3 regions of the Lacrimispora sanguinis genome follow, and region 1 is predicted to be linked to each of the others. Evidence: riboswitches for the same ligand, from Rfam matches in the RefSeq annotation. Region 1 holds a riboswitch; each other region holds the start of a gene.
The links. Region 1 has a riboswitch for thiamine pyrophosphate ahead of thiT (energy-coupled thiamine transporter ThiT). Riboswitches for the same ligand answer to the same signal wherever they lie in the genome.

Region 1 (10,635 bases):
TCTGGTGCTGTATTTGCGCTTTTCGGTCTTTTTATAATGACGGACGTAACTGTCCTCCACATTCATGGATACATTTGATGATATCTTCTGAGACGTCCGATGACCGGTTCTGGAATTTCGTTTAATATCCAGATACCGGTAAACAAGGGCCTTTAAAAAGTTCACCGCTCCCAGGCCGTCTGTAACCGCATGGAACACTTCCAGATTGATCCGCCTGTCAAAATATGTGACCCGGAACAAATAAAGCTGATTGCTGTGAGGATCAATGAATTTGCAGGGGTAAGTCGTTTCCCGTTCAATGACCGGCATCCTCTTATTGTCCTCAAAATAATACCAGAAAAATCCCCTACGCAGCCTCACCGAAAATCCCTCAAACTGAGGAAGGATCTCTTCCAGTGCCCGCTGCAGGGTGCCCGGATCCACCTCATCCTTTAAAACTGCGGAAATCCTGAATACATTGCTTAAATTCTCACTTGCTATGACCGGAAATATCTTTGCCGTATTGTCAAGCCGTCTCCACCGCTCTCCCTGGGGGCTTTTCTTCATATTGACGGTGCCTCACTTCCCTGTATCTATAAAATCAAGCCGCATGTCATACCAGACGGCTCCTCCGTGCACAGATCCGGACACTCCCATGTTCCTGTATCCGAATTTTTCGTAATAGTGAATCAGCCTGTCCTTGCAGGTAAGTATCATTCCTTTCCTGCCATTTTTCCCTGCTTCTTCAATAAAACGTTTCATAAGAGCAGCGGCAACACCCCGGCCCCGCCATTCTTTTATCACATCAAGTCCAAACACGCTTTGGTAAGCGCCATCTGGATTATGAAAATCTGCTTTCTCAAACATTTCGTCACAGATCGTATTCCCATTTGTAACACAGCCATTTATAAAACCGATGATTGTCCCGTCAGAATGCTCTGCCACAAGGAAGCTTTCAGGAAATTGATCGATTCTCTGCCTTATGGATTCCCTCCCTGCCGCCTCTTCCGGCGGAAAGCAAAGAGCCTCCACTTCCACGACCCGGTCCAAATCTTCTTTCTTTACTCTTCTGATGCTGTAATCCATCTTATCGTTTCCCCGTTTCCAAAATTGATTCTAATCTATGGAATTTTCTTCCCAAAATTTAAAGAAAAGGCGGATTTCCCCGGTCACCCGTCAGAAATCCTCCTCTTTTTTTACTAGACGCGGAAATAATATCCTACGCCCCACTTGGTATGCACATATTTAGGATCGCTGGGACTGGGTTCAATTTTCTCCCGCAGACGCCTTACATGAACGTCTACCGTCCGTACATCCCCCGTATCCATGGCTTTATTTCCCCATACGTAAGTAAGAAGCTGTTCCCTGCTGTAAACCTTACCCGGATTGCAGGTAAGAAGTTCCAAAAGATCAAATTCCTTTGCAGTTAAATTAATCTCTTTCTCAGCAATAAACACTCTCCTGCTGTCCCGGTCCAGCTTTAAATCGCCTTCTTTTATCACCTGGCTGTCTTCCTGGTTATCCCGCTTGTTCTTCTTTGAATTCCGGCGCAGGATAGCCTTAATCCTGGCCTTTACCTCAAGAATATTAAAAGGCTTTGTGATATAATCGTCGGCACCGTATTCCAGGCCCAGGATCTTATCCATATCATTGCCTTTTGCTGTAAGCATGATAATAGGCATCTCGGAAAATTCCCGGATGGCCTGACACACTTCGTATCCGTCGTATTTGGGAAGCATGACATCCAACAGGACCACATCATACTCTTTCTGCTTTGCCAGATTAATGGCTTCCTCTCCGTCATAGGCACAGTCCACTTCCATACCGTCCTGTTCCAGACTGAATCTCATTCCTTTTACGATGAGTTTTTCATCATCAACTACTAAAACGCTTGCCATACTACACCTCTATCCTCTATTTCAAACCGTTATATCATCTTTTATTTTCTGAAACGCCGCATCTTTGATGCCGGATATCTTCATAATATCCTCGATCTTCTGAAATCCGCCTTGGCTCTCCCGATACTTAAGGATATCAGCTGCCTTAGCTTCTCCGACTCCCCGCAGGGTCATCAGTTCCTCTTTGGTGGCTGTATTTAAATTCACCTTGGTTTTTTGTACGTTGGATGAAGCCTCTGCCTGTAGGGATATCTCTCCCCTGGCCTTCGCCGCTTCCACCTCTTCCTTGCCAGGGACCACGATCTTCATGCCGTCCTTGACCTGCTCCGCCATATTTAAATATTCTGCCGCAGCCTGGTCTGTGACTCCGCCTGCTTTCTCGATTGCCTGAAAAACCCGGCTTCCTTCTTTAAGCTCATAAACACCGGGAGAAATAACTTCTCCGCAGATATGTACATAGAAAGGCAGGGCCGTTTCCTCTCCTGCACTTCCTAAACTGTCCTCTTCTGCCGTTAAAGCCGCCGGGCCATCACCTGCTCCAATTCCGGTAACCGTTTCCCTGGAAGATAAAGCTGATTCCTCTGACAGAGAAATCCCTGGCCTGCGAACCTCCTGGCTTCTGCTCAAGCCGTAACAAACACCCGCCCCTAAGACACACAGGGCGATAAGGATGATTTTAACTTTCTTGTAATCCATGATATCCCTCCTCTTACAAAAATCTCCAAAAAAGGATACCATCTTCAGCCTATGTTACTATTCTACCTAAAGAAATAAGTAAATACAAGCACTATTTCCAAATTAATTAAATATCATGATTCCGATAATGGCAACAACCGCGCCGATCAGCTTCTTCCATTCAAATCCTACCTTTTCTACTCCGAACAAGCCAAACAACTCGATGGCGTAGGCAACAATGATCTGGGAAATTACAATAATCAGAGCCGCTTTGGCCGGCCCCAGGGTTCCCATACTCCTAACTACGGTATAGGTAATGAATGCACCCAAAACTCCGCCAATCAATAAGTACTTTGGCTGTACGTCAAATAGACCGGTAATGTTCTCCCTGCCGGAAAAATACCACAGAATGAGGCAGGTCAAAAATGCAGTCAGCTGTACCCAGCCTGTAGAAACCCACATGCTGGTCTGCTTTGTCACTCCCGTGTTAAAAACTCCCTGTATGCTCATAAGCGCTCCGGATATAAGAGCAATAATAAAGCCTGTCATGAAAACAACCTCCGTATCTCCAATTTGTTAATAATAAATCAAGCGGACCTTATTTCAACTTTACTGCTTTTACTAGGTTGTGCTTAATTTGCATTTTTATACTGAATTTACAATTTGGTTATGGATCAGACATGCAAAAACATGACTTGATAAGGCTTGACAAGCCTGTGTATTTGCGCTATACTCACAGCAAAATTGTATAAATTACACACGCTAGGGGAGCCATTGGCTGAGATTGGTAGAAACCAAACCCTCACTACTTGAACCGGATAATGCCGGCGTAAGGAAGCAATAGTAGTCCCCTCCTGCGCACACAAAGGAGGATTTTTTATGTCATTTTTTCTAACTTACTCTGCGGAAAGTGAAGAGTATTTATTAAAGCCGGCAGGATACTTGCTGGTGATTGTTCTATTTGCTGCAATCTTTTTTGCCCTGCATCTTCTTGGCAGATCGTCTTCTAAATCTCAAAAGCTGCAGACCCGCCAGCTGGTTTACTGCGCAGGCGCGATGGCGCTTGCAACGGTAACTTCCTTTATCAAAGTAGCTTCCCTTCCTTTTGGCGGTTCCGTCACTCTGTTTTCCATGATGTTCATCTGCCTCATCGGTTATGTTTACGGTGTAAAGGCCGGGATCACGACCGGTGTAGCCTACGGAATTTTACAGTTTATCACGAATCCCTATATATTCGCTCCGATCCAGGTTCTTCTTGACTATCCCTTGGCATTCGGTGCTTTGGGGCTTTCCGGTCTGTTCAGTAATAAAAAGCACGGTCTTGTAGCCGGATATATTGTGGGCGTTACGGGTCGGTACTTATTCCATGTTATCTCCGGTTATATATTCTTTGCATCCTATACACCGGAGGGCATACCCCCATTGGTTTATACTCTGGGTTATAATGCCACTTATATCCTGCCAGAGTTGGTATTAACCGTATTAGTCCTGTATTTCCCACCAGTACTGGGAGCTATCGGACAGGTGAAGCGGCAGGCTTTAAACGGATAAATGAACAGAGGCCATTGAGCCTCTGTTTTCTTGTTTTACGCAAAAAAAGTAAACTGTAACCTTAATAGCTCACAACACATTTTCTGTGTCTTCACTTTAGGTTACAGTCTACCCACGAACTTTCCTATTTTATTTTTTGAGTGCTGCCATTACCAAATGCCTAGCCAGCACAGCCGTTGTTACCGCTCCTACTCCTCCCGGTACTGGAGTTGCCATGGAGGCGGTTCCTTCTAAGGAGTCAAAATCCACATCTCCGCAAAGTTTTCCGTCTTCGTCCACATTGATTCCTACATCAACCACAATGGCATCCGTTCCTACAAAAGATGCATCCACCATCCTTGCACGTCCGGCAGCAGCCACAAGGATCTGAGCATTTTTACAGGTTTCCTTTAAATCTTCTGTACGAGTGTGACAGATGGTAACCGTAGCGTTCTCTTTCAGCATCAGCATGGATAAAGGACGGCCAACTACCATGCTTCTGCCCACAATGGCTACTCTTTTGCCTGTCAGGGAAATATCATTGGCTTTCAGAACTTCCACCACCGCTTCCGCTGTGCAGGGTGCAAATCCGGTATCGTCCCCGGCAAATACCCTGGCAATATTTTCTGGTGATATGCCATCCAAATCTTTTCCCGGGTCAATCATATGCTCAATATCCTTTTCCTTTATCTGCTTTGGCAGGGGACGAAGAAGAAGGATGCCATCGATATCCGGGTTTTCATTGATTTTTGCAAATTCTTCCTTAAATGCTTCATCAGTGATGTCCTGAGGAAATGCAAAGCTTTCTCCCATCAGGCCGAAGCTTTCCATCTTCTTTAAAGCTCCCCGCTCGTAGGATAAGTCATCTGGCCGTTCTCCTACCCGCACAATGGCAAGCTTTGGAGTTTTTCCCTTTAAACCAGTCAAAAGTGTTTCTACCTGTTCCTTGATTTTTGCAGATACGGCTGCACCCTTTAAGGTTATCACGTCTGTTTTCCTCCTCCTTATTATGCCTTTAATGCAGCTTCCACCTTCGCATAGATGGCATCTGCCTTTCTGATTCCTTCTTCTGCCAGATGATCCGCCTGAACCAGAAGCTCTCCGGCCTTTTCCCGCTCCTTCATGGCTTTTGTATTGATGGAAACATTCATCTTTGCTCCCAGCAGAGCGGAGCGGATAAACTGGACTCCCACGCCTACATCACTGACAGCCAGGCGGCTTCCCTTCTCCGCCAGGAACTCCATGATATCAAGAGTTTCCATAGAACGCTCCATGACCATGAGAGGAACCAGAGTGGCTGCCAGAAGGTGGATTTCCAGGATTTCAGATTTATGCAGCTTCTCTTCCTCGGTGCCGGAGGGAAGGCCGTATGCAGCCGCTAAAGGTACAAATACAACTTCGTCTTCATCCGCAAGCCTTAAAAATTCGCTTTTTAAAGCTTCCAGCTTTTCAAGGATTGACTGCATTTCTTCTTCCACGTCGGCATACTTCTTCTTGCCAAGTGTTAAGTTCACCACCATTTCTCCTAAGGCCGCTCCTATGGCACCGCCAAGACCTGCTGCTCCGCCACCGCCCGGCGTTGGGCTTTTTGAGGATAACTTTTCAAGGAATGTGTGAATTGTAAAGTCCTGTATCATAACATTGAACCGCCTTTCCAACCGCATTTTATTTTCCATTATTATATAAGGCTTTCTATAAAAAAACAACAAGTTTATCAAACAGTCTGTATTCAGAGGAATTTCATGGAAAGCTCATCGAGCTCTGACCGAAGCCTGATATCTCCACATTTTTCTGCTATGGGAGAAAATATTTTCATCGTATCTTCCGCTCGCCTTTTCCAGGTTGATGGATCGACAAATTCTATTGTGCGCATATTGTGGAGCCGGTCAGCCAGAGCAATTAATGCCCCTCTCTCATCGTGACTTTCATATCTGCCTTCAAATTCCCGGTATGCCAGCAGGACATTCAGAATCCTCTCTCCAGTTACTTCTCCCTTCAACTCTTCTTCCCAGATACCCGACTCGGCATCGTGCATAAGTCCGGCACATACGGTCTCCTCATCGGCCCCCATATCTGCAAGAATCAAAGCAACATTTAAAGAGTGAGTGATATAGTCTTCCCCCGAATACCGTTTCTGTCCCTTGTGACAAGACGATGCCAGTTCATAGATTCTTATTAAATTCTCCTGGTCATGTTCTGTTTTATTTTCTCTAAGCGTCTGGCAAAGAATTTCCCACAGCTCCTCCGTTTTTTTATAAGTCTCCATTGTCTTTAAATATAATTCCATATGCTCTCGTTCTCCTTCCATAGAAGCATCACAAATGTAGATTGCTCTTAAGAGAACAGGGGCATACCCGAACCGGCCGCAAAAAGCTTTGGTAAAGCCGCTGTGAGTCTCCCAGCCATAATCCAAGGCTACATCTATGATCCTCTTTCCCCTGCGGATTTCTCCGGCCGCTGCAAAGAGACGCCGCTGTTTTACGTACTCCATGGGAGAAACTCCCATTTGTGCCTTAAAACGTCTTGAAAAATACCAGGGAGAATATCCTGCCCATGCAGATATGCGTTCCACAGACAGTTCTTCTTTTAAGTGTTCGTCTATATAGACCGCGCATGCCAATACCCAATTCTCCTTTTCCATCCTGACCGCTTCCTTTATTTTTATTTCCCACGTGGTGATTTGATTATAAATGAAAGAGAAATGTTCCGCTATGCCAAAAATGCCCTTTTCCTTTCGAGTGTATCTTCTTCATTAAATATCTTAAATTGCTACAGCAAAACTGGTATGTATAATTTTATTCAAATTGGATATTTATAAAATGCCAGTTTTTCTATATGATAGGTGTAATATAAACAATATGATCTGCGAGAGAGGAGAAAACATGAACAACAACAGAACGAAAAAAATCGTTTTCAGCGCTTTGATGGCAGCCCTTACCACTGCAGCTACTATGGTAATACATATACCATCTGCATTCAGCGGTTATATCCACCTGGGAGACGGTATGGTATTAATAAGCGGCATGCTCTTAGGACCTATGGCCGGTGCTGCCGCAGGAGGGATAGGCTCTATGATGGCTGACCTGCTGTCCGGATACGCTTTTTACGCACCAGCTACCTTAATCATTAAAGCATTGGCGGCATTTGCAGGTGGATATTTGTACAAACATCTGCGTTCCCGGAGCCGGTCAGTAGGATTTCGCGTACTGCCTTTTTTAACCGCCGGCGTGGTATGCAGCGCAGTAGTCACAGGCGGCTATTTCATATTTGAACTTGCAGTTTATAGCTGGCCTGCTGCCATTTCTAATGTTCCGTTCAATCTTGTGCAAAATTTGTTCAGTTTGATTGCAGCCGGGGCTTTACTTCCTGTTCTTTTGCGTGTTCGTGAGATCCGGGAACTGAACCGAGAGACAGCTTCGTAGCAGAAAAGGAAGCCCTGGGATCCATTCTCCCGGGTGCTTCCTCTTTTTACTTTGAGCCTCAATATCCATTTAATACTTCATCCCTCGTAGGAATCGATGGTGCAGCACCAGCTCTGGATACTGCAATGGAAGCTGCCTTTGCCGCATGATCCAACGCCTGTCCGGGAGTTTCTCCCAGAGCAAGTCCGCCAATAAAATATCCGGTAAACGTATCTCCAGCCCCGGTAGTATCAACCACCTTTACCCGATAAATTTCCTGTTCATACACCTGATCGCCGTCTTTGTATAAAGAACCATCCTGCCCCAGCGTCAAAAGAATCTTTGCATTGGGGAATTTTTCGGTCAACTGATCTAAAAGTTCTCTGCCGCTTCCGGACTTTTGGCAGATATCCCCTGCTTCAATTTCATTCAGTATAAAAAACTCCACATAATGAAGAGGATAACTCCATATTTTACGGTTCATAGGGGATGGATTCAAAACGATTCTCATTCCTTTCCCGTATGCCTGCTCCATAATATATCCAACTTCGTTAATTTCGTTTTGAAGAATGAGAAAATCTCCTTTTCCAAACTCATTTAAAACTTGGTCCACTTGATTCTTTGTTATTTCCTGATTCGCTCCACCATACAAAAGAATGCCATTTTGTCCTGCTTGATTCTTTTGAATTATGGCGTGACCTGTCTTATTCTTTACCCGCTTGATATTCTTTGTGTCTATGCCAAATTGCTCCAGCTGCTGGGTCAATATTTCGCCATCCAGTTCCCCAACCGCTCCTGCATGCCAGACTTTGACGCCGCTTTTGCTCAGTGCCAGAGACTGATTGAGGCCTTTTCCTCCGCAAAATATCTCCAAAGAATCAGAGGATATGGTTTCTCCCTCTCTGACAAAATGATCCATCTGGTAAACATAATCAATATTCAAAGAACCAAAATTCAATATTTTCATATATTGCACTCCTGTCCAATTCCCATTGTACTGCTTCTTATTATCAATTTCGGTTCAAATACCGCTTGTCTTTTTTCTACTTTTTTCTTCTTTATCTGAGAAATCAACCGTTTGACTGACTCCACTCCCATCTCATATACCGGCTGTCTGACCGTTGTAAGAGGAATTGCCATCATATCCGCATACAAAACATCATCATATCCTACCACCGATATATCTTCAGGTACTTTCTTATGATATTTGGACAGCTGCCTATACACTCCAAAAGCAGATAGGTCGTTGCAGGCAAATACCGCCGTAAATCCATACTGCATCAGCTCTGTTACGGCGCGTTCCCCGCATTCCATGGTATAATCGCCTTCATAAACCAGTTTTTTATCAAAAGGAATATGAAATTCCTGCAGAGCGCGGGCATATCCTTTTAATCTTCTTTCTGAATCCGCCAGATTTGCAGGACCTGTTACACAGGCGATCTTCTTATGGCCAAGCTCTGTCAGATGTCTCGCTGCCAGGTACCCTCCAAGCTCATGATCCAGGATTATTTCAGCGCAGTCCGCATCCGTAAGATAGCGGTCCAAAAGCACAAACGGCAGCTGAAGCTGTTCCAATAAACGAACCGATTCTTTACCGGCTGTCTCATCACTTTCTCTGGCCATGACATAGATGATTCCGTCTACGCCCTGGTCGGCCAGAAGATGGATATATTCCATGTCCCTCTCATGGAGATCGTTGGTGTTGCACAAGATCAGCGTTCTGCCAAACTCCCTGCAGCACTCCTCAATTCCCTTTACCATATGGGCGTAAAAGACATTTCCGATGTCAGGAATAATTAGGCCTATGGTTTTGCTTCTCTTTTTAACCAGACTGACTGCCAGCTGGTTCGGCCGATAGTTAAGCTTCTGTGCCGATTCCATAATCCGTTTTTTTGTATCCTCCGGTATCTTATGGGCTTTCCCATTTAATACCAGAGATACCGTCGTCACAGAAAGTCCTGTGTCATTCGCAATGTCCTTAATTGTCGCTCTCATCCTCAATCCTCGCTGCTGCCATATTTGTCAATGCCTGTACTGCCATAAGGTAATCTGCGATGCGTACACATTCATTGGGCTTGTGTGCCATATCTGCCGAACCTGGTCCAAATAAGACAGTCGTCATCCCTTCTTTTCCTTCTGCCAGTATGGAGGCATCTGTAAAATAAGAGATTCCTGAATAAGCTTCCTTAATTCCCACAGCCTCCATACTCTTTACCAACCGGGAAACTCCCCAGGAATACTTGTCCGCTTCAATGCTTATTCTATGATTCTTAATTGAAGTATTCAGACTGGGAATTCCTCCGGATTTCCGGCTGATGTCCTGAAAAACTGTCTCCAGCTGGCAGAGAATCTTTTCATATGTAAGTCCCGGCACGGTTCGGATATCCATTAAAACAGTGCACAGATCCGGTGTCATGTTAGGTTGTATCCCTCCCCGGATTTCTGTAATCTGTGCGGTGGCATTTCCAAGTACCTGATGGTCATGACCACAGATCCAGTCTCCCAGTCGCTCGGCCGCTTCATATGCACACGTGACAGCATTGCAGCCTTCTTCCGGATATGCCCCGTGGCTGGTCTTACCCCTTACTTCTAATTCCAGCCAGATACAGCCTTTTTGTCCGATCCCCACGGTACAGCTTGTAGGTTCTCCGATCAGTAACGTGGATGCTTCCATCATATGTCCGCCGGAAATGATAGCCTTTGCTCCGGTTCCTCCCCGCTCTTCGTCACATGTCCCAAGAAACTGGATGGAGGTTTTGGGCTTTCTTCCAGCCTCCCCCAGCATTCCGAGAACATATACCATGGCAGCCAGTCCGCTCTTCATGTCACTGGCTCCCCGGCCAAAGAGGAAACCGTTATGGATCACAGGAGTCCATGGTGAACGCTCCCAGCTCTCAAGCTGACCGTAGTCCACCGTATCAAGATGTCCATTCCAGATCATTCCCTTGTCCGTATCCTCTCCAGGGAGCAGGGCAATTACGTTTCCCCTTCCCTCTCCGATATCCTGGACAAAGGCCTTCACCCCACGGCTGTTTAAGTATTGACAGATATATTCCGCAGCCGGTTTCTCTCCATCTTTTCCGTTTACTGTCCTGATTTCCATCAAATCCTTTAAAAGCTGTACCGCTTCCTCTTCCCAGCCTTCCTTTTTC
Region 2 (10,635 bases), 340 kb from region 1:
AACAACGCAGACAATGCGCAGCAGGCCAGCCGCTTATCAGAGGAATCAGGAGAAGAGGTTGGGGAAAGCAACCAGCAAATGCAGCTGCTCATGAAGGCAATGGAGGAAATCACCGATACTTCCCAGGAAATCGGTAAAATTATCAGATCCATTGATGACATTGCTTTCCAGACGAACATCCTGGCTTTAAATGCTGCTGTGGAAGCAGCCCGTGCCGGTGAGGCAGGCAAGGGATTTTCTGTGGTGGCAGATGAGGTGCGAAACCTTGCAGGAAAGTCGGCCGAAGCTGCCAAAAACACTACGGCATTGATTGAAAGTACTGTAGATGCAATTGAGAAGGGCAGGCTGCTGGCAGATAAAGCAGCCGGATCACTTCTTATGGTTGTAGAAACGTCCAGGAGCGTGGATGAAAGAATCCGGCAGATAGCGAAAGCTTCCGATGAAGAATCTTATGCGGTTACACAGATTGCAGCAGGACTTGAACAGATTTCATCAGTTGTACAAACCAATTCCGCAACATCAGAAGAAAGTGCGGCGGCAAGTGAAGAACTTTCGGGACAGGCGCAGATGTTAAAGAGTCTGGTAAACCGATTTAAGCTAAGAGATGCAGGGGAAAGGATTGTAAGTCATGAGGCCTCAATCTCAGCCATAGAACCAGCTGATGATTATGGCGCTGGCAGTAAATATTAATAGAAACACGGACGGCGGTGCCGGTACCTGAGGTTTTGAATGAAAATACCGGTTATGGCGGGAGCATGTAATGCTTCCCGCCATAACCGGTTAATAAGCCTATTGGTGATTTTTAAGTTCTCCATCCATGCCATAAAGGCCCCCGTCCTTTTCCCAGATTTAATCCGGCTTTTAATGCACCGTTTAGATAGGACTTTGCCATCCGAATGCTTTCTTCTAATTCCATGCCTAAAGCCAGTCCGCAGGCAATGGCAGAAGATAGGGTGCATCCGGTTCCATGGGTATTTGGATTGTCGATCCGTTCTCCTGGAAACCAGGTGACAGTTCCGTTACAGCATAGAACATCGTCAGCTCCCATGGAACTATGGCCTCCTTTTAACAGAAAAGATACTTGAAAGATATGGAAAAGCTTCATTGCGGCTTCTTCCATATCTTTTCTGCTGTATATCCGGCTCCCTTTTGTGGATAAAAGTGCTTCTGCCTCCGGGATATTGGGGGTAACTAAAGCTGCCAGGGGAAACAGCCGGCTTGTTAAAGTCTTAACATCCTGTGGCTTTAAAAGCGAATGCCCGCTGGTGGATATCATGACAGGGTCCACGATCACAGGAGAACGGTTATATTTTCCCAGTTTTTCCGCAATGATTTCTATAGAAGTAGAAGTCCCGGCCATGCCGATCTTTACTGCTTTTGGCGGAATGTCCGTAAATACGGCCTCCAGTTGGGCGGCAAGCATTTCCTGACTAACCGTTTCCGTCATAAAAACCCCTGTAGTATTTTGGGCGACCAGGGCGGTAATAACGCTTGAGCCGTAGACACCCAAAGCCGCGGCAGTCTTTAAATCTGCCTGTATTCCGGCTCCGCCGCTGGGATCGGTGCCTGCAATGGTAAGGAAAGAAGGAAGAATCAGACTCATGGGCTCACCACCTTTAAAAGCTGTTCTTTTAAGTGATGGACGGCTGCGGTTATATCCTTTTGCCCAAAGATGCCGGAAACCACCGCAGCTCCGGCTACGCCTGTTCCTTTTAAGCTGGAAACATTTTCAACCGTAATTCCCCCGATGGCAACTACCGGAATAGGAACACTACGGCAGATCGCAGACAGCTGTTCCAGGGTTAAGGGAATGGCATCCTTTTTTGTAGTGCTTGGGAAGATAGCCCCGGATCCGATATAATCTGCGCCGTCCATAAATGCGTCTTTAGCTTGGCTTACGTTTTTGGCAGTAACGCCCAGGATACGGTCCGGCCCGATTAACCGGCGGACCTCGGAAGGTGATAAATCATCCTGTCCAACGTGCACACCGTCCGCCCCGCACTTAAGGGCAATCTCCACATCATCGTTGATGATTAACGGGACTCCATAATGCTTCGTAAGCTCACGGACAAGTAAGGCTTCTTCCAGGAAAGCACGTTTATCCAGGCCCTTTTCACGGAGCTGGAGAAGGGTCACTCCGGCAGAGAGCGCTTCTTCGATCTGCTCTGTTAAGGTTTTTTCTCCAGTAAATGCCTGGTCTGTTACCCCATAGAGAAAAAGCATGTCTTTATGAAATTTCAATATTGATCCCTCCTTTTAAGGTGCTTTCTTCTAAAAGGCTTACTTCGTCTAGTAAGCAGCAGCGGAAGCTTCCTGTCCCGCCGGAAATCGTTTCCACTCGTTTTGCCGCCCGCTCCCCGCAAAGACCGGCAGCAGCTGTGGCAAGAACAGCTGCCTGGAGTATGTCATTCTGTGAGAGAGTGGGGCCGATGGCGGCTATATAGGCGGCAATTATGCCATCCAGCATGCAGCCGCTTCCTGTAATGCGGGACATTTGAGGGCAACCGTTCCTGATAAGCCAGTCTTCCTTCCCGTTTGAAACAATATCAATGGCTCCTGTCATAACAGTCACGGCACCGGTAACAGCGCTTAATGCCCTGGCGGTTTCCTTAAGAGATTTAAGGGTATCTTCCCTTATCTCATCAGAAAAGGAAGCATCAACTCCCCGGGCGGGAGATACAGAGCCGTTTCCGTCCCCAGCGTTTTGTCCGGTCAGCTCCTTTAACAGAACCCGCAGCTCGGAGGCATTTCCCCTGATAACGGTTACCTTCACTTCCCTTAATAGGGAGAGAGCCGTTTCGGTCCGATAACGGGAAGCACCGATCCCCACCGGGTCAAAGATGACAGGGAGGTTGCGCCGGTTTGCTTCCAGCCCGGCTTTTATCATAGCGGATTTGGTCGTTTCTTTCGGAGTTCCAATGTTCAAAAGAAGGCAGTGGGATAAGGCGGTTATCTCCGAAACCTCTTCCGGCTGGTCTGCCATAATGGGAGAACCACCGCAGGCTAAAATGATATTTGCCACGTCTCCGGCCGTAACATAATTGGTGATACAGTGGATAACGGGCCGTTTTTCCCTGACCAATCCTGTCAGGGAATCATTGATCTTTATGCTCATATCCGGCGTCCCCCCCTATTCATTGATGAGCTGCTCAAAATAGGAAAAAAGCCCAAGGCGGCGCAGAATTGCCAGTAAAATTGCAGCCATAATGGTTCCAGCCAGAGTGCTCATGAAAAATGGAGCAACAAAGAAGAACACAGCTACCTCTTTTCCCATGAGAACGGCGGCCACTGGATAGCAGAGCAGTCCTCCGATCAGCCCGGTTCCGACCACTTCTCCAAGATAGGCGGGCAAAAGCTTCCTGGTTCTTTGATACAGATAAGCTCCAAGAAATGCGCCAGCCATGCTTCCCGGAAAGGCAAGCAGGCTCCCGGTTCCCATGAGATTTCGTATGAGAGAAGTACAAAACGCCATGGAAACACCATAGACAGGTCCTAAGAACACCCCGGCTATAACATTAGCCAGATGCTGTATCGGAAAGCATTTGGAAGATCCCACCGGGATGGAAAAACCTGAGAGTGCCACGGTAAGGGCTGTCAGCATTCCGCTGATCACCAGCTTTTTCACCCGTACTCTTGAACCAGCAGAAGATTTGCTATAAGTTGTTTGTGATATTTGATCTTTCATGAAAGTTCCTCCTATCTATGTAATTCCAACCTGACAAGCAGGGTTGCAGATTGCAAATATCTGATTGACTTTCCACAAAATATCATTCATCAAATATATCAACGATCTCTCCGTCTAGGATCCGGTTCATATTTTTCATGGCGCAGAAATTGCCGCACATGGAGCAGGTATCTTCTTTTTCCGGTTTTGATGCGGCACGGTAGCGTCTGGCCTTTTCCGGATCAATGGCAAGCTGAAACATGGTTTCCCAATCCAGCCGTTTTCTGGCATCGCTCATCTTATGATCCCATTCCTTAGCACCTTGGATGCCTTTTGCAATATCCGCTGCATGGGCTGCAATCCGGGCCGCAATGATACCTTCCTTCACATCTGCTTCATCCGGCAGTCTTAAATGCTCCGCAGGAGTTACATAGCAGAGAAACGCTGCTCCGGCAGCAGCGGCCACTGCTCCGCCGATTGCTGCGGTAATATGGTCATATCCGGGCGCAATATCAGTGACAAGAGGCCCGAGGACATAAAAAGGGGCTCCCTTGCAGATTGTCTGCTGTATTTTCATATTGGCTGCAATCTGATCCAGGGGCATGTGGCCGGGGCCTTCAATAATGATCTGTACATCCTTCTCCCAGGCCCTTCTTGTCAGTTCCCCAAGAGTCACCAGCTCCTCCACCTGGGAAATATCCGACGCATCTTCAATACACCCTGGACGGCAGGCATCTCCAAGGCTTAAGGTCACGTCATGCTTCTGGCAGATTTCCAGTATGCGGTCATAGTGCTCATAAAAGGGGTTCTCCTCCCCGGTCATTTCCATCCAGGCAAAGATGATGGACCCGCCTCTTGAAACAATGTTAGTCAGCCTTTTTGCTTCCTTGAATCTTTTGGCAGTCTGCTTGTTGATCCCAACGTGAATGGTCATGAAGTCCACCCCGTCTTCCGCATGCATCTCCACGATCTTTATCCATTCCTCGGCGGTGATTTCCCGAAGGGGTTTGTGATAATAAACCACAGCATCGTAGATCGGAACCGTACCAATCATAGCCGGACATTCTCCTGTCAGCTTCTTGCGGAATTTCCGGGTATCTCCAAAGGAGCTTAAATCCATAATGGACTCTGCCCCCATGAGAACTGCGTCCTTTACTTTCAAAAGCTCCATATCCAGATCATTCAAATCCCTGGACGTACCCAGATTCACATTGATCTTTGTTCTCAGCATGGAGCCGATCCCGCTGGGCTTTAAGCAGCTGTGGTTTTTATTAGCCGGAATGGCGACTTTTCCTTCCGCTACCAGTTCCCGCAGCTTTTCCGGCTCCCATTGTTCGTGTTCAGCAACTGCCATCAGTTCCTTTGTCAGAATGCCTTTTCTTGCGGCATCCATTTGTGTGGTGTAATTCATGTTTATTCCTCCTTTTTTCTCGCAAACGGAGGGATTGTAAGGGCTTTTGGTAAAGAACAAGAAAAAGAGCCCATACCAACAGGTATAGGCTCGGAAATATGCAATCATCCCATATGAATCCCTACGTTGGCATTACCCAAATCAGGTTATAAAGGTCGAAGTTGATTACTTCCTCTCAGCCCGCCTACGAGCTCCCTCTTGTGGCACTAGTGTAGCATTCCCCCTCCTCCTTGTCAAGGAAAACATCCCTTACCGGCAATCAGCCGGATATGGCGGACTTCATTTCCCTTACGTAGTCGCAGACAGGCTCAACACAGTCTTTTCCATACTTTGCGGCAATTTTTACAATGGCGCTGCCCACAATGACGCCGTCCGCATGCCTACTCATCTCCCTGGCCTGCTCTTTGGTGGAGATCCCAAAGCCGATGGCGCAGGGAATATCTTTTGCCTCCTTTACGAAGGAAATCATTTCGCCAATGTCGGTATTGATTTCTGATCTCACTCCTGTCACGCCCATGGAGGAAACGCAGTAAATAAATCCTTCCGATCCAGATGCAATGGTCCGTATCCGCTCCCTGGAAGTGGGTGCGATGAGGGAAATCAGTTCGATCCCGTACTTCCTGCAGTAGGGCAGCAGTTCCTCCCTTTCCTCAAAGGGCATATCCGGTACGATCAGGGCGTCAATGCCGCAGTCCGCCGCATTTTTTAAGAAACGTTCGCTGCCATATACGAAAACCGGATTGATATAAGTCATAAAAGCCAACGGAACATCGGTTTTTTTGCGTATCCGTTTTACGGTCTCGAAAAGCTTATCCGTGGTAGTTCCTGACGCCAGAGCCCGCATATCGGCTTCCTGGATTACGATGCCTTCTGCAATCGGGTCAGAAAAAGGGATTCCGAGCTCGATTAAATCCGCTCCGGCCTCGGCCATAGCAGGAACCAGCTCTTCGGTGGTGGCAAGGTCAGGATCCCCTGCTGTAATAAATGGAATGAATGCCTTCCCCTTAGAAAATACTTCGCTAATTCTACTCATAGATTTCAACCCCCTTGTAACGGGCAATGGCTGCCACATCCTTGTCACCACGCCCTGATAGATTAATAACAATGACCTCATCCTTTCCCATGGAAGGAGCAATCTTTCTGGCATAGGCTACGGCATGGGCGCTTTCTATTGCCGGAATGATTCCTTCCAGACGGGATAAGTATTCAAAGGCTTCCACGGATTCCTGATCCGTAATGGAAACGTAGCTGGCTCTTCCTGAGTCGTGAAGGGCCGCATGCTCCGGTCCGATGCCGGGATAATCAAGTCCTGCGGAAATGGAAAAAACAGGGGCGATCTGGCCGTACTCATCCTGGCAGAAATAGGACTTCATTCCGTGGAAGATTCCAAGGGAGCCGGTGGAAATGGTGGCTGCGTGCTTTCCTGTTTCAATGCCGTGTCCTGCGGCCTCGCAGCCCACCAGCTTTACGGAAGCCTCGTTTACAAATTCATGGAAGATTCCCATGGCATTGCTTCCGCCTCCCACGCAGGCAATCACCATATCAGGAAGCTTACCCTCTGCTTCCAGAAGCTGAGAACGGACCTCTTTTCCAATGATGCTCTGAAAATCCCTGACAATGGTAGGAAATGGGTGAGGGCCCATGACAGAGCCCAGAACATAATGGGTGTCAGCCACCCGGTTGGTCCATTCCCTCATGGTCTCATTGACTGCATCTTTTAAGGTCTGGGTACCGCTGGTGACCGCGTGAACCTTTGTGCCTAAAAGCTCCATGCGGAAGACATTTAAGGCCTGACGGTCCGTATCCTCCTTGCCCATGAAAACTTCGCATTCCATTCCCATGAGAGCAGCGGCGGTAGCGGTAGCAACACCATGCTGTCCAGCTCCTGTTTCAGCGATGACACGGGTCTTCCCCATCTTCTTTGCAAGAAGAACCTGGCCCAGGGCATTGTTAATCTTGTGGGAGCCGGTATGGTTTAGATCTTCCCTCTTTAAATAGATCTTTGCGCCTCCTAAATCCTCTGTCATCCGCTCTGCATAATAGAGCAGAGAGGGCCTTCCGGTATATTTTTTGTGGAGGTCTGAAAGTTCTGCTAAAAACTCCTGGTCATGGCTGTACTTCTCATAAGCTTCTTCCAGTTCATTCACTGCATTCATCAGTGTTTCGGGGACAAATTGTCCGCCGTGCTGTCCAAATTTTCCTTTTGACATGGCTGTTCACTCCTTACTATTTGTATGATTTCTTTTATTTTTTGCGGGTCTTTTTTACCCTCTGTTTCCACGGAACTGCTTAGATCCAGGCAAATGGCGTTTGTTTTCATCGCCTGCTTTATGTTTGAAATGCTTACGCCTCCGGCTAGAAACCAGGGTTTTTTTATGTCCGGTATCATGGACCAGTCAAAGGTTTTCCCGCTGCCTCCGTAAAGCCCTTTGGTATAAGTATCAAAAAGCAGGAAATCTGCGGGAAGGTGCTCAGCCTCCTTCATATCCTCTGCCTTCCGGACCCGTATGGCCTTTATGACAGGAATGCCGGGGACCAGACGGCTTTTTAATTCCATCATATAATCCCGGTCCTCATCACCGTGAAGCTGGACAACGTCTATGGTACCAGTTTCTGTAAGGGACAGGAGCTCCTCGATGGGGCTGTTTACGAAAACACCCACCGCCGGTATCTCCGGCAGCAGCAGCTCTCTAAGTTCCTGTGCCTTCGGTCCTGTAAGACAGCGCTTTCCAGGGGCAAATACAAAGCCTGCATAATCCGGTTTTAAGATGTTTACTGCCAGGATATCTTCCCTGCGGGTCAGCCCGCATATTTTGATCTGTTTTTCTTTTGGATTCATTGTGCAGCCCTCTTAAATCCGTTTAAGATTTCCTTCTTGTCAGGGGAACGCATCAGGCTTTCCCCGATCAGGACGGCATTGACCCCGGCTTCTGACAGGAACTTAATGTCTGTTTCTGTTTTGATTCCGCTTTCGGCCACGAAAAGCACATCAGAGGGAACCAGGCTCCTTAAGCGGAGGGAATTGTTAAAATCCACTTCAAAGGTTTTTAAATTCCGGTTATTTACACCGATGATCCTGGCTCCCGCGGAAAGAGCGGAGTGGATTTCCTTTTCGTCATGGGCTTCTACAAGGGCGCTTAAGCCAAGGCTCTGGCAAAGCATCAAGCCTTCTTCCAGGGCTTTTGTATTCAGAAGGGCGCAAATGAGGAGAACTGCTGATGCACCTATGGCCTTTGCCTCGTAGATCTGATAAGGGTCCACCGTAAAATCCTTTCTGAGAAGGGGAATTTTTACCTCATGGCTGATTTCTGTCAGGTAGCTGTTGCTTCCTAGAAAGTATTCCGGTTCTGTGAGGACGGATATGGCATCCGCCCCTGCAGTTTCGTAATTCTTCGCGATCTCCACATAGGGAAATTCGCGGGCAATGATGCCCTTGGAAGGAGAGGCGCGTTTTATTTCACAAATAAATGAAATGCCTGGAGAGGAGAGACTGCGTTCAAAGGAAAGCTCTCTTTCTTTTGTTCTTTCCAAGGTTTCAAATGCCAGCCTTTCCATGTCCTTCATTGGGATTTTATCTTTTGCTGCCTTTACCCGTTTTCTGGAGGCAGCAGCAAGTACGTCAAGTATCATAAGCCCACCTCATTAGTCATCGTTACAAACTCTTCAAGTTTTGAGGCGGCTTTTCCCGAATCAATGAGATGGGCCGCTTGTTCAATGCACTGGGAAATGGTACAGTCATCGATTCCCAGGTACAGGCTTAAGGCAGAGTTTAGTATGACGATATCCCGCTTTGGCCCGTGAAGCTTTCCGTTTAAAATATCCCGGGTGATCTGGGCATTTTCTGCCGGTGTGCCGCCCACCAGCTCAGGAAGGGTGCAGCGGTTTAAGGAAAACTGCTCCGGTGTGATCTCATAGGGAGTCAGTTCCCCGAAACGGATCTCGCATACGTGGCTGGGACCGGTGACCGTGGCTTCATCAAGCCCGTCGTCTCCGCAGACCACCAGTCCCCGCTTAACTCCCAGATTGCTTAGTACCTGGGCCAGGGGTTCTACCAGCTTCCGGTCATAGACCCCCAAAAGCTGCATGGTGGCTCCGGCAGGATTGGAAAGGGGGCCTAAGATATTAAAGATGGTTCGAACTCCAAGCTCTTTCCGCACAGGTCCGGCGTATTTCATAGAGGAATGGTATGCCTGGGCAAATAGGAAGCACATGCCCGTTTCTTTTAGTATGGTCCCAGACTGTTCCGCCGTAAGATTTAAATTCGCACCAAGGTGCTCCAACACATCGGCAGCCCCGCTTTTGCTGGAAACGCTGCGGTTGCCGTGCTTTGCCACCGGAACTCCTCCTGCAGCCACTACAAATGCGCTGGTTGTTGAAATGTTAAAGGTTCCTGCCTCATCACCGCCGGTTCCTACGATATCAATGACAGGAAAATCCGGCTCCAGCTTTAATGCTTTTTCCCGCATGACCGTGGCACAGGCGGTGATCTCGTCAATGGTCTCGCCCTTCATACGAAGACCTGTTAAAAATGCGGCCATCTGAGCCGGGGTGGTTTCTCCGCTCATAATTTCATTCATAACCTCTTTTGCTGCTTCAAAGCTTAAATCCTGCCCTGAGATAACTTCATGGATTGCCTGCCTGATCATTTAATCTGCCTCCTTTATATGAATGGATAAAAAATTCTTAAGTATGGTCATTCCATCTGGGGTCAGGATAGATTCCGGATGGAACTGAAGTCCGTAAAGGGGATATTCCTTATGCTTTACCGCCATGATTTCCCCCATATCATCAGTTCCGATGACAGTCATGCAATGAGGAAGAGAATCTTTTGCGGCAATGAGAGAGTGGTACCTGGCTGCCAGGATCTGTTTTGGAAGCCCATGGAAGATGGGATCAGAAACGTCGATGGTAAGAAGGCTCTGTTTTCCGTGCATCAGCTTCCTTGCATGGGTGATCTCTGCCCCGAATACTTCGCAGATTCCCTGATGACCCAGGCATACCCCAAGAATGGGGATCGTTCCTGAAAGCTTTTTCACCACGTCCTCGCACACTCCTGCGTCTTTCGGATAGCCGGGACCAGGGGAGAGGATGATGTGGCTGGGAGATAGCTCCCCTATTTCTTCCGCTGTCATTGCGTCATTTCGTATGACCCTGATATCCGGATTTAAGCTGCCAAACATCTGGACTAAGTTGTAGGAAAAGCTGTCGTAATTATCAATCAATAGAATCATCAGTCATTTACCTCCCTTGCGGTTTCAATGGCCCGGATCACGGCCTTCGCCTTGTTTTCCGATTCATCGTACTCCCGTTCCGGAACGCTGTCAGCCACAATACCGCCGCCTGCCTGAACGTATACCTTTCCATGACTCTTTACCGCCATGCGAATGGCGATGCAGGTATCCATGTTTCCGGCGAAATCAATGTAACCCAGGGCCCCTCCGTAAATGCCCCTTGGCTCAGTTTCCAGCTCTTCGATGATCTCGCAGGCCCGGATTTTTGGAGCCCCGGAAAGGGTGCCTGCCGGGAGAACCGCCTCTATGGCATGGAAGGCATCCCGGTC
Region 3 (10,635 bases), 2.2 Mb from region 1:
AAAGATTTTATAAAAATCTTGACAACTGCCTTAGGTTAGTGTATACTAACTATTGCGTAATGGGAATGATTCTCATTAATATTATTAAAAAATATTTCCTAGATGTATCTTTACATCCCGCAATGCGGGGCTGGCCCCTGACCAAATGGAAGGGCAATATAAAAAGAAAGAAGATGATGAATGATGCCTCTGACAATGGTGAAAACAGGCGAACCGAATGTAATCCGTAAGGTAGGCGGCAAGGAAGAAACAAGACGTTTTTTAGAGAATCTGGGCTTTGTATCCGGAGGAGTTGTGACGGTTGTTTCTGAAATTGGCGGAAATATGATTGTAAATGTAAAAGATTCCAGAGTGGCGATTGGAAAAGATATGGCAAACAAGATTCTGGTGGAATAGAGAGGGAGGCAGACAATGACATTAAAGGAAATTCCGTGCGGAAAAACAGTTAAGGTAACAAAGCTTACCGGGGAAGGCCCGGTTAAGAGACGGATCATGGACATGGGTATCACAAAAGGTGTGGACGTTTCTGTGCGTAAGGTCGCACCCCTTGGGGACCCGATTGAGGTAACCGTAAGAGGATATGAATTGTCTCTGCGGAAAGCGGATGCGGAAATGATTCTTGTGGAATAATTGATTTTTGCAAATGAGTTAGGTATGACTAATACCCGATAAATCAGGTGCTGACAGGCAGAAAGAGGTAGAGTATGTCAATTAAGATTGCATTAGCAGGTAATCCAAACTGCGGAAAGACAACGCTGTTTAATGCGCTTACGGGATCCAATCAGTTTGTGGGGAACTGGCCGGGCGTAACGGTAGAGAAGAAAGAAGGGAAGTTAAAAGGCCATAAAGATGTGATCATCATGGACCTTCCCGGCATTTATTCACTCTCTCCCTATACCCTGGAGGAAGTGGTGGCCAGAAATTATTTAATCACTGATCGGCCGGATGTGATTCTGAACATTGTAGATGGAACCAACATCGAGCGTAACTTATACTTGTCCACTCAGCTTATGGAACTGGGTATCCCGGTGATTATGGCAATCAACATGATGGATATTGTTGAGAAAAACGGAGACAAGATACATATCCAGAAGCTGAGCCAGAAGCTGGGCTGTGAAGTAGTAGAGATTTCCGCATTAAAGGGAACCGGCATCCAGGAGGCGGCTAAAAAGGCCGTAGCCCTGGCTAATCTGAAAAACAATACAATCCCTGTCCATAAATTTGCACCGGAAGTGGAATCTGTTCTGGACTCCATCGAGGATAAGCTGGGAAATGAGATCCCGGAAGAGCAGAAGCGCTTCTTTGCTATTAAGCTCTTAGAAAGGGACAATAAGATCCAGGCTCAGATGAAGCATGTACCGGATGTAACGGAAGAAATCGACCGGATCGAAAAGGAAATGGATGACGACACCGAAAGCATCATTACCAATGAACGTTACGTCTATATCTCATCTATCATTCATGAGTGTTTTACACGTAACAAGGTGGAAAAGCTGACCATATCGGATAAAATAGACCGGATTGTAACAAATCGTTTCCTGGCTCTGCCGATCTTTGCAGCAGCGATGTTCATTGTCTATTATGTTTCTGTTACAACGGTTGGAACCTGGGCGACTGACTGGACCAATGACAGCTTATTCGGAGAGGGCTTTACCTTCTTTGGCTTAGACGTTCCTGGTATACCGGTTGTTGTAGAAGGCATTTTAACGGCCGTAGGCTGTGCGGATTGGCTCCAGGGTCTGATTCTTGACGGAATCGTAGCCGGAGTTGGCGCTGTTCTTGGATTCGTACCTCAGATGCTTGTTCTTTTCATCTTCCTGGCATTTTTAGAGAGCTGCGGATATATGGCAAGAGTTGCATTTATTATGGATCGTATTTTCCGCAAATTTGGTCTTTCCGGAAAATCCTTTATTCCCATGTTGATAGGAAGCGGCTGCGGCGTTCCCGGTATCATGGCCTCCCGTACCATTGAAAATGACAGGGACCGTAAAATGACAATTATGACCACCACGTTTATCCCTTGCGGAGCCAAGCTTCCCATTATTGCCCTGATTGCAGGTGCTTTATTCGGCGGCGCGGCCTGGGTAGCCCCAAGCGCTTATTTTGTGGGTATTGCCGCTATCATTTGTTCCGGAATCATCTTAAAGAAGACTAAATTATTCTCAGGGGACCCGGCTCCTTTCGTTATGGAGCTTCCGGCGTACCATATGCCGACAGTTGAAAATGTTCTCCGCAGTATGTGGGAGCGCGGCTGGTCCTTTATAAAAAAAGCAGGAACCATCATTTTAGTTTCCACCATATTCGTATGGTTTACTTCCTTCTTTGGCTGGGTAGACGGAGAGTTCCGGATGCTGGATGCGGTAGAGCTTGATCACAGCATCCTGGCGGTAATCGGAAGCGCGATCAGCTGGATCTTTACACCTCTGGGCTGGGGGAACTGGAGATCAACAGTAGCTGCTATTACCGGACTGATTGCCAAGGAAAACGTAGTAGGAACCTTTGGTATTCTTTACGGTTTTGCGGAAGTGGCGGAAGACGGATCGGAAATCTGGGGCACTCTTGCAGGAAGCATGACAGCTGTTGCCGCTTACTCCTTCCTGGTATTCAACCTTCTCTGCGCTCCCTGTGTTGCGGCTATGGGCGCCATTAAGAGAGAGATGAATAATGCAAAATGGTTCTGGATTGCGATCGGATATCAGACCCTTCTGGCTTATGTAGTATCTCTCTGTGTTTATCAGATCGGCACTCTTATTTCTACAGGTGCTTTTGGGATCTTTACAGTCGTTGCCTTTGCGCTGATTGCAGGATTCATCTACCTGCTCATAAGACCGTCAAAGGAAGAAAAAGTAACAAAAATTCATTTAAACAGCGTGGCAGGAGCTAAGTAGGCTTGCCCCATGAGAGCCTGCACCTTATCTGCAGGCTCAAAATATAAGGAGGTACTTTATGGGAACACTTGTTGTTTTTATCGTTGTTGCCGGGTTGGTGTCATTGGCAGTAAGAAGCATGATCAATGACAAAAAGAGCGGAAAATCCATTCAGTGCGGCGGAGATTGTAAACATTGCGGAGGCCATTGCCATTAATTGAGGCGGCAGCTGGAAGAAATAAGCGGAGGCGCGCAAATGGAGAAACGAACGAATATTATTGAGAAAAGAAAAACGCCTGATTCCAGAAGCTATCACAGGACTAAGATGCAGAAAGAACTGATCATTGAAAAGCTGAAGGAAAAGGGCTGCAGAATCACGAAGCAGCGCAGTACGCTGTTAGATATCATATTGGAGCATGAATGCTCCAGCTGCAAGGAGATTTATTATAAGGCATCAGGCGTTGACGAGACCATCGGCGCTGCGACCGTTTACCGGATGGTCAATATCCTGGAGGAGATCGGAGCCATTAGCCGAAAGAACATGTATAAAGTCGTTTATTCGGAGACTTGCCCTATGGAGGAGGCATGTACTGTGGTCTTAGATGATGAGACCACCTATCAGCTTTCTGCAAAGAACTGGAACTCAGTGGTTCAGGCCGGACTTGCCGCCTGCGGATACCTAGATGGGCAGAAGATATCCTCCATTATCGTAAAACCCTGTGAATGCGAAAACGCTGACTGTGTCTGATATGCATGAAACCATTGGAGCCGGCTTACCGGCTCCGTCAGAAGGTTGCTTGACTTTCTGACCATACCGTTGTATACTTGCAATGAAAATTGAAAAGGGGTGCTGGAGAAAGTCCGGCTGAGATAAGGCAGTATTGCTTTAAACCCTGTAACCTGATCTGGATAATGCCAGCGTAGGAAGCTTTCAGGCTAAGCCTGTTCACCCGCCCGGATATCCGGGCGGGTTTTTGATTTCTATTAATGATAAAAGGAGAGAAAAGATATGAATGCAAGCGTAGCGATCCAAACATTGCCGGAGGCAAAGAATGATGAGGAATTGATCCGTATCGTTGACCAGGTGATTGATTATATTAAGAGTACCGGTCTGAACTATTATGTAGGGCCTTTTGAAACCGCCATTGAAGGGGATTATGATGAACTCATGGACATTGTTAAGGAATGTCAGCACATTGCCATAAGGGCAGGTGCTCCTTCTGTAGCCGCTTATATCAAAGTCACCTACCGGCCGGAAGGGGAGGTACTTACCATTGAAAAGAAAGTCACAAAGCATCACAAGTAAGCTTTGGTCCTGCTCTGCGGTTTTTGGACTTTTGGTCTTGTGGCAGGGGATCAGTTCTTTCGGTCTTGTGGACCGCTTTCTGCTCCCCTCACCCATCAGTGTGGGAAGGGCATTTGTAACGGAATTCCCAGTACTGGCAGTCAATGCGGGAGTCACTCTCGCCGAGGCGTTTACCGGGCTTTTCCTGGGGGTGGCAACTGGTTTTGTGATCGCTGTGATCATGGATCATTTTGAAGGCCTTTACCGAGCTTTTTATCCCCTTGTGGTTCTGACACAAACCGTTCCCACAGTAGCCATTGCCCCTCTTTTGGTATTGTGGTTTGGCTACGGAATGGCTCCTAAGGTAATCCTCATCGTATTGACTACCTTTTTTCCCATTACCGTGGGCATGCTTACCGGTTTTAAGTCAGTGAATCCGGATGCCGTGAACCTTTTAAAATCCATGGGAGCAGGAAGAGTAAAAATATTTCGCTATATTAAGCTTCCCGGAGCTATGGGGCAGTTTTTTGCAAGCCTTCGGATCTCAGTTTCCTATGCCGTGGTCGGGGCAGTCATCTCCGAATGGCTGGGAGGCTTTGGCGGGCTGGGAGTCTACATGACCCGGGTGAAAAAATCGTTCTCCTTTGATAAGATGTTTGCGGTCATTTTTCTCATATCGGCCATCAGTCTTCTTCTTATGAAAGGCGTGGACATGCTTTCTAAGAAATGCATGCCATGGGATAAACAGTGATAGGATAGAATTGGAGGATAAAATGAAGAAAACAGGTTTGGCAATTCTTATGGCGGCAGCCGCTGCCGTATTTCTCACTGCCTGCGGGGGAACCGGGAAACAGGCAGCAAATACAAATGCATCGGATTTAAAAAAAGTAACATTTGTTTTAGACTGGACGCCCAATACCAATCATACCGGACTTTATGTGGCAGAGGAAAAGGGATATTTTAAGGATGAAGGGCTTGAGGTAGAAATCGTTCAGCCACCTGAGGATGGGGCGGCAGTTCTGGTAGCCTCTGGAAAAGCCCAGTTTGGAATGTCCTTTCAGGACTCCATGGCTCCGGCTCTGGCAGGGGAAAATGCCCTTCCGATTACAGCAGTAGCAGCGGTTATTCAGCATAACACCTCCGGTATTATTTCCAGAAAGGGCGAAGGACTTGCTTCTCCAAAAGGAATGGAAGGAAAGAAATATGCCACCTGGGATATTCCGGTGGAAAAGGCCATGGTCAAAGATGTGGTGGAGTCCGATGGAGGGGAATTTTCCAAGGTGCAGCTGATTCCAAGCACTGTTACGGATGAGGTTTCCGCATTAAAGTCAAAATCAGTGGATGCCATCTGGATCTTCTATGCATGGGCAGGTATTAAGATGGAAGTAGAAGGCCTTGATACGGATTACTTTGCATTTGCAGATTTAAATCCGGCGTTTGATTATTACACACCGGTTATTATTGCGGGAAATGAATTCCTAAAGCAGGACCCTGAGACAGCCAAAGCATTTTTAAGGGCTGTGAGCAAAGGGTATGAGGATGCAGAAAAGGACCCGGAAGGGGCAGCCCGTATATTACTTAAGGCAGCGCCGGAGCTTGATGAAAAGCTGGTAATGGAAAGCCAGAAATATCTTGCGGATAAATATCAGGCGGATGTGGAAACGTGGGGATATATCGATCCGCAACGGTGGAATAAATTTTATGGCTGGCTGAATGAAAATGGCCTTTCTAGTCCTGAGATCCCGGAAAATGCCGGATTTTCAAACGATTATTTGCCTCAGTAAGTGGGAGGATTTGACTTTTGCAGCATTTGCCATGTAGGTAATCCTGCAAACATAGAGGAGGAAACCATGACACATTTAAAGGTGGAAGGTATTACAAAATCCTTTGATGAAAAGGCGGTCTTAAAAGGCGTATCCTTAGAGCTTAAGGAAGGGGAGCTGGTATCTCTTCTTGGCGTCAGCGGTGGAGGTAAGACAACCCTGTTTCATATCATTGCAGGCCTTTCTCTGCCGGATGAGGGACATGTTTATCTGAATGGGGAAGAAATTACCGGAAAACCGGGGTCAGTCAGCTATATGCTGCAAAAGGACCTTTTGCTGCCATACCGTACCATCGTGGATAATGTGGCCCTCCCCCTTCTTATTAAGGGCATGAAGAAAACAGAGGCAAGGAAAATGGCGGGAGAGTATTTTAAGCTGTTTGGTTTGGAAGGGACGGAGAAGCAGTACCCTTCCCAGCTATCCGGCGGTATGAGGCAGAGGGCAGCTCTTTTAAGGACGTATCTGTTCTCCAATCGCATCGCTCTTCTTGATGAGCCCTTTTCCGCTCTTGACATGATGACCAAGCGGGGGGTACATGAATGGTATTTAAAGGTGATGGATGACATTCATCTTTCCACTCTTTTTATCACCCATGATATTGACGAGGCCATTCTTTTGTCAGACCGAATCTGTTTGCTGACCGGATCTCCCGGCAGGATTACAAAAGAAATCGTCATAAAGGAACCAAAGCCACGGGATAAGGATTTTAACATCTCGAAGGAATTTATGGAATATAAGAGGGAGATTCTAAGGCATTTGGAAGGGATATGATTGTATGCGGGCTTTTTAAAAGCCCGTTTTTTTTTCACTATATTTAAAAAGACTATGTGAAGAAAATATCAAAAACATTATTGTAAGTATCAGGTTTATTTTGTATAATAAAGAGAGAAACCACTATGATCAACTGCGGAGATTGTTAAATATGATAAATTTGAAAAATTTCAACGTTAAAAAAATGACGATCGGAGAAATGGCTAAAATCAATCACATAACAGAGCAGACCTTAAGACTATACGATCGGGAAGAACTGTTTTCTCCCGTATACCGGGATGAAAACACCGGATACCGCTACTATGACATTCGCCAAAGTGCCCAGCTTGACATGATCCGGTACATGAAAGCCTTGGGGATGCCTTTAAAGGAGATCCGGATTCACATGAAAAAGTGGGATATGGGACGGGTAAAACAGCTTCTCAGGGAGAACCGGGATGCAATTGACCAGAAGATTGTGGAACTTAATCTTCAAAAGCGTGCCATAGAACGGACTCTTGACAGTTATGACCGCTATGAAGCGGCTCCTCCCGATGGAGCCATTGTTATGGAGTACATACCAAAACGGCGGATGTATGTTAAAGAGACGAAAACGAACTTTTATGACTATGAAATCGATGAATACGAACGTCTCCTGCGCAGCTTAAAGGAGGATATGGGAGCCCGTAAGATATCTCCGTTTTACTTTGCCAATGCAGGGACCATATTGAAGCGGGAGAATTTCATGAAGCGAAACCTGTATTCCACCCAGGTGTTTGTGTTCGTGGACCAGGAATACGTTGAGGAAGAGCTGATTACCGTCATACCGGCCAATTCCTATCTTTGCATATATTGTGACCGCTTTTCCAAAGAAAAAGAGTACATTGACCGTCTGCTGGCGACCATAGAAGAGAATCACTACACGGTAATCGGAGATTATATTTGTGAAGTCATTGTTGAGATGCCTCTTGACTATAAAGAAAGAGGCATGTTCCTGCGCCTTCAGGTACCGGTACGCATGTCCTGATAATTCGTGATTTTGCTCCATTGACCTGATACCATCTATAACCTTTATAATGAAAGCATCAGGAGCTGTGCTCCAAAACAATTTCTTATAAAGAAAGGATGACGATGATGATGAATTATGAAAAGGTTCGTGTAGTACAGTATGGATGCGGAAAAATGGCAAAATATATCCTAAGATATCTCTATGAAAAGGGTGCGGAAATCGTAGGCGCCATTGATGTAAACCCTGATGTGGTAGGCATGGATGTAGGCGAGTTTGCCGGTCTTGGATTTAATATCGGTGTTCCCATCCGAAGCGATGCAGATGCGGTTCTGGATGAGTGTGATGCAGATATCGCAGTCGTTACCCTGTTCAGCTTTATGGAAGATGTATATCCTCATTTCGAGAAATGTGTTTCCAGAGGAATCAACGTGGTGACAACCTGTGAGGAAGCCATTTATCCATGGACCACTGCCTCCGCCATTACCAACCGCCTGGACCGTCTGGCAAAAGAAAATGGCTGTACCATCGTTGGAGCCGGAATGCAGGATATTTACTGGATCAACATGATTGGCTGTGTGGCAGGTGGTGTTCATCGGATCGACCGCATTGAAGGAGCAGTCAGCTATAACGTGGAAGACTATGGACTGGCTCTTGCCGAAGCTCACGGCGCAGGCCTTACCCCTGAGGAATTCGAAGAAAAGATTGCCCATCCGACCACTTTGGAGCCTTCTTATGTATGGAACTCCAACGAGGCGCTGTGCAATAAGATGGGCTGGACCATCAAATCCCAGACGCAGAAGTGTGTTCCTTATTTTTATGATAAAGACTTATATTCCGAAACTCTTGGAGCTACGATTCCCAAGGGTAACTGCATCGGCATGAGCGCAGTTGTAACTACGGAAACCTTCCAGGGACCGGTCATTGAAACCCAGTGCATCGGCAAGGTTTACGGCCCGGATGACGGAGATATGTGTGACTGGAAAATCATTGGTGAGCCGGACACTACCTTCTTCGTTAAGAAGCCTGCTACGGTAGAGCATACCTGTGCAAACATTGTAAACCGCATTCCAACCATACTAAATGCTCCGGCAGGATTTGTAACGGTTGAAAAGCTTGACGATGTTCAGTACATGTCTTATCCAATGCATTTATATCTGGAAAGCTAAGAATTAAGATTATAAAAATCCGCAGAGAAATCAGACTCTGCGGTTTTTTTGCATGTTAAAAAGTGACTGCTCCGGCAGAACGGTCATGGCAGTCCGACCGGGGAAAGTTAACCCTTTTCTCATTAGTTGGAACATGGTATTATGAGGATAAGACTGCTGTTATTTAAAGCAGCCAGAAGTTCGTTAGATTTCTCTACGATACAAGGAAGGAAAAATAACAGGAGGTAAGAATATGGAGCAATTTGAGTACAAGACATTGTTTACTGATGCAAAGGGAATGCTTGGGGGGAAAGTGGACCAGAACGCATTTCAAAGAGAGTTAAATGAGTTAGGCCAGCAGGGCTGGGAGCTGGTAAATACGGTTCCTGCCGCTCAAAGTTATGGGAGCACACGGTGGATTATTTCAATATTCAAACGGAAAGTCGTAGCGTGACGAATGATGAGTGATATATAATGGGTAAATGTGGAAATATAAGGTTTTACGCATGAAAAGGGGGAAATAACCCAATAACCATTAGGATTCAACCGTGAACCTTAATAGACAATCGAAAAAGCATGATAAAAATGATATAGATCAGCAAGCACGGATTTGCTTTCTTTCCTTATTAAGCTTTGACAATACCAGAAGTGATGCTATAATCAGGAGGCATATATTGAGACAGGATAACAAAGGAGAAGAAAAATGAAAGTTCTTGAAAAGCATCCCATGGTCATGATTGTAATCGGTGTCATAGGAATTTCCCTTTCTGCAATTTTTGTCAAATATTCCGGTGCACCCTCCGTGGTGACGGCTGCGTACCGGCTCTTGTGGACGGTGGGGCTAATGACACCGGTTGTATTTGGGAAAGCCCAGGTCCGGGCGGAGTTAAAACAGACGAACGGGAAGACCATTGTGTTATGTGCAGTGAGCGGAATATTTCTGGCTCTTCATTTTACGTCATGGTTTGAATCTTTAAAGCAGACTTCTGTGGCAAGCTCGACGGCAATTGTCTGCACGGAGGTCATCTGGGTGGCTTTGGGATTTGTCGTGTTCTTAAAAGGAAAGATTGGAAAAGCAGCCCTTTTAAGCATTGCTATAACTGTATTCGGCAGCCTGCTTATTGCCTTCTCTGATTATTCGGCAGGAGGAGACCATTTGTCCGGTGACGGGCTGGCTCTGGCAGCGGCAATATTTTCCGCTGTTTATACCCTGATCGGCCGGGAAGTAAGAAAAGGAATGTCGACAATATCTTACACCTACATCGTATATTTCTTCTGTGCATTGGTGCTATGCATATTTACGGCAGCGGCCGGAATTCCTTTCCATGGTTATGGGATGAGTTCTGTGGTGGTGGGACTTCTTCTGGCTGTATTCTCCACCCTTTTAGGACACAGTATCTTCAGCTGGTGCTTAAAATTCCTGTCTCCCTCATTTGTATCGGCATCCAAGCTCTGTGAGCCGGTGGTTGCGGCTCTATTTGCTGTTTTCCTTTTTGCTGAGCTTCCAGCACTTTTACAGATTGCCGGAGGCCTGATTACCATTGGCGGTGTGCTTCTGTATTCCAGAGTGGAGAAAAATGGGGAATGATTTTTCTTGAGATTCCGTATAAATAGTGTTACTCTAGAAGTTGTGGAATAATATTCCAAATATCAAGTAAAGGATTTATGGTAAATGAGCAGAAAAAGAAGTCATGCAGGTACGATGAGTAAGAGCATCCTTCTGGCAGTCCTATTTATGCTGGCAGGTACGACGATT

Region 2: linked by a shared signal. The riboswitch ahead of thiC (phosphomethylpyrimidine synthase ThiC) and the one ahead of thiT (energy-coupled thiamine transporter ThiT) in region 1 are both predicted to bind thiamine pyrophosphate.
Region 3: linked by a shared signal. The riboswitch ahead of ACHZES_RS09775 (thiamine-binding protein) and the one ahead of thiT (energy-coupled thiamine transporter ThiT) in region 1 are both predicted to bind thiamine pyrophosphate.

What each region holds. Positions count from the first base shown of each region.
Region 1 covers NZ_CP173277.1:4,264,748-4,275,382, reverse strand. Annotated here, with positions in the region: gene ACHZES_RS19850 (DUF6320 domain-containing protein) at 1-546, opposite strand, end outside; gene ACHZES_RS19845 (GNAT family N-acetyltransferase) at 559-1,065, opposite strand; gene ACHZES_RS19840 (response regulator transcription factor) at 1,179-1,877, opposite strand; gene ACHZES_RS19835 (helix-hairpin-helix domain-containing protein) at 1,899-2,573, opposite strand; gene ACHZES_RS19830 (DMT family transporter) at 2,676-3,101, opposite strand; TPP riboswitch at 3,307-3,405, shown strand; gene thiT (energy-coupled thiamine transporter ThiT) at 3,432-4,103, shown strand; gene ACHZES_RS19820 (bifunctional 5,10-methylenetetrahydrofolate dehydrogenase/5,10-methenyltetrahydrofolate cyclohydrolase) at 4,233-5,069, opposite strand; gene ACHZES_RS19815 (cyclodeaminase/cyclohydrolase family protein) at 5,090-5,719, opposite strand; gene ACHZES_RS19810 (HD domain-containing protein) at 5,812-6,723, opposite strand; gene ACHZES_RS19805 (ECF transporter S component) at 6,965-7,504, shown strand; gene ACHZES_RS19800 (ribokinase) at 7,563-8,450, opposite strand; gene ACHZES_RS19795 (LacI family DNA-binding transcriptional regulator) at 8,447-9,478, opposite strand; gene ACHZES_RS19790 (M20 family metallopeptidase) at 9,462-10,635, opposite strand, start outside.
Region 2 covers NZ_CP173277.1:3,924,550-3,935,184, forward strand. Annotated here, with positions in the region: gene ACHZES_RS18180 (methyl-accepting chemotaxis protein) at 1-690, shown strand, start outside; gene thiD (bifunctional hydroxymethylpyrimidine kinase/phosphomethylpyrimidine kinase) at 803-1,603, opposite strand; gene thiE (thiamine phosphate synthase) at 1,600-2,241, opposite strand; gene thiM (hydroxyethylthiazole kinase) at 2,228-3,115, opposite strand; gene thiW (energy coupling factor transporter S component ThiW) at 3,131-3,685, opposite strand; gene thiC (phosphomethylpyrimidine synthase ThiC) at 3,768-5,075, opposite strand; TPP riboswitch at 5,177-5,283, opposite strand; gene trpA (tryptophan synthase subunit alpha) at 5,335-6,108, opposite strand; gene trpB (tryptophan synthase subunit beta) at 6,101-7,285, opposite strand; gene ACHZES_RS18220 (phosphoribosylanthranilate isomerase) at 7,231-7,914, opposite strand; gene trpC (indole-3-glycerol phosphate synthase TrpC) at 7,911-8,705, opposite strand; gene trpD (anthranilate phosphoribosyltransferase) at 8,702-9,721, opposite strand; gene ACHZES_RS18235 (anthranilate synthase component II) at 9,722-10,306, opposite strand; gene ACHZES_RS18240 (anthranilate synthase component I family protein) at 10,306-10,635, opposite strand, start outside.
Region 3 covers NZ_CP173277.1:2,085,973-2,096,607, reverse strand. Annotated here, with positions in the region: gene ACHZES_RS09800 (FeoA family protein) at 181-396, shown strand; gene ACHZES_RS09795 (ferrous iron transport protein A) at 412-630, shown strand; gene feoB (ferrous iron transport protein B) at 705-2,888, shown strand; gene ACHZES_RS09785 (FeoB-associated Cys-rich membrane protein) at 2,947-3,084, shown strand; gene ACHZES_RS09780 (transcriptional repressor) at 3,124-3,615, shown strand; TPP riboswitch at 3,701-3,813, shown strand; gene ACHZES_RS09775 (thiamine-binding protein) at 3,877-4,173, shown strand; gene ACHZES_RS09770 (ABC transporter permease) at 4,142-4,903, shown strand; gene ACHZES_RS09765 (ABC transporter substrate-binding protein) at 4,926-5,936, shown strand; gene ACHZES_RS09760 (ABC transporter ATP-binding protein) at 6,003-6,746, shown strand; gene ACHZES_RS09755 (MerR family transcriptional regulator) at 6,898-7,752, shown strand; gene ACHZES_RS09750 (dihydrodipicolinate reductase) at 7,860-8,900, shown strand; gene ACHZES_RS09745 (DUF4177 domain-containing protein) at 9,133-9,333, shown strand; gene ACHZES_RS09740 (DMT family transporter) at 9,583-10,467, shown strand; gene ACHZES_RS09735 (L,D-transpeptidase family protein) at 10,552-10,635, shown strand, end outside.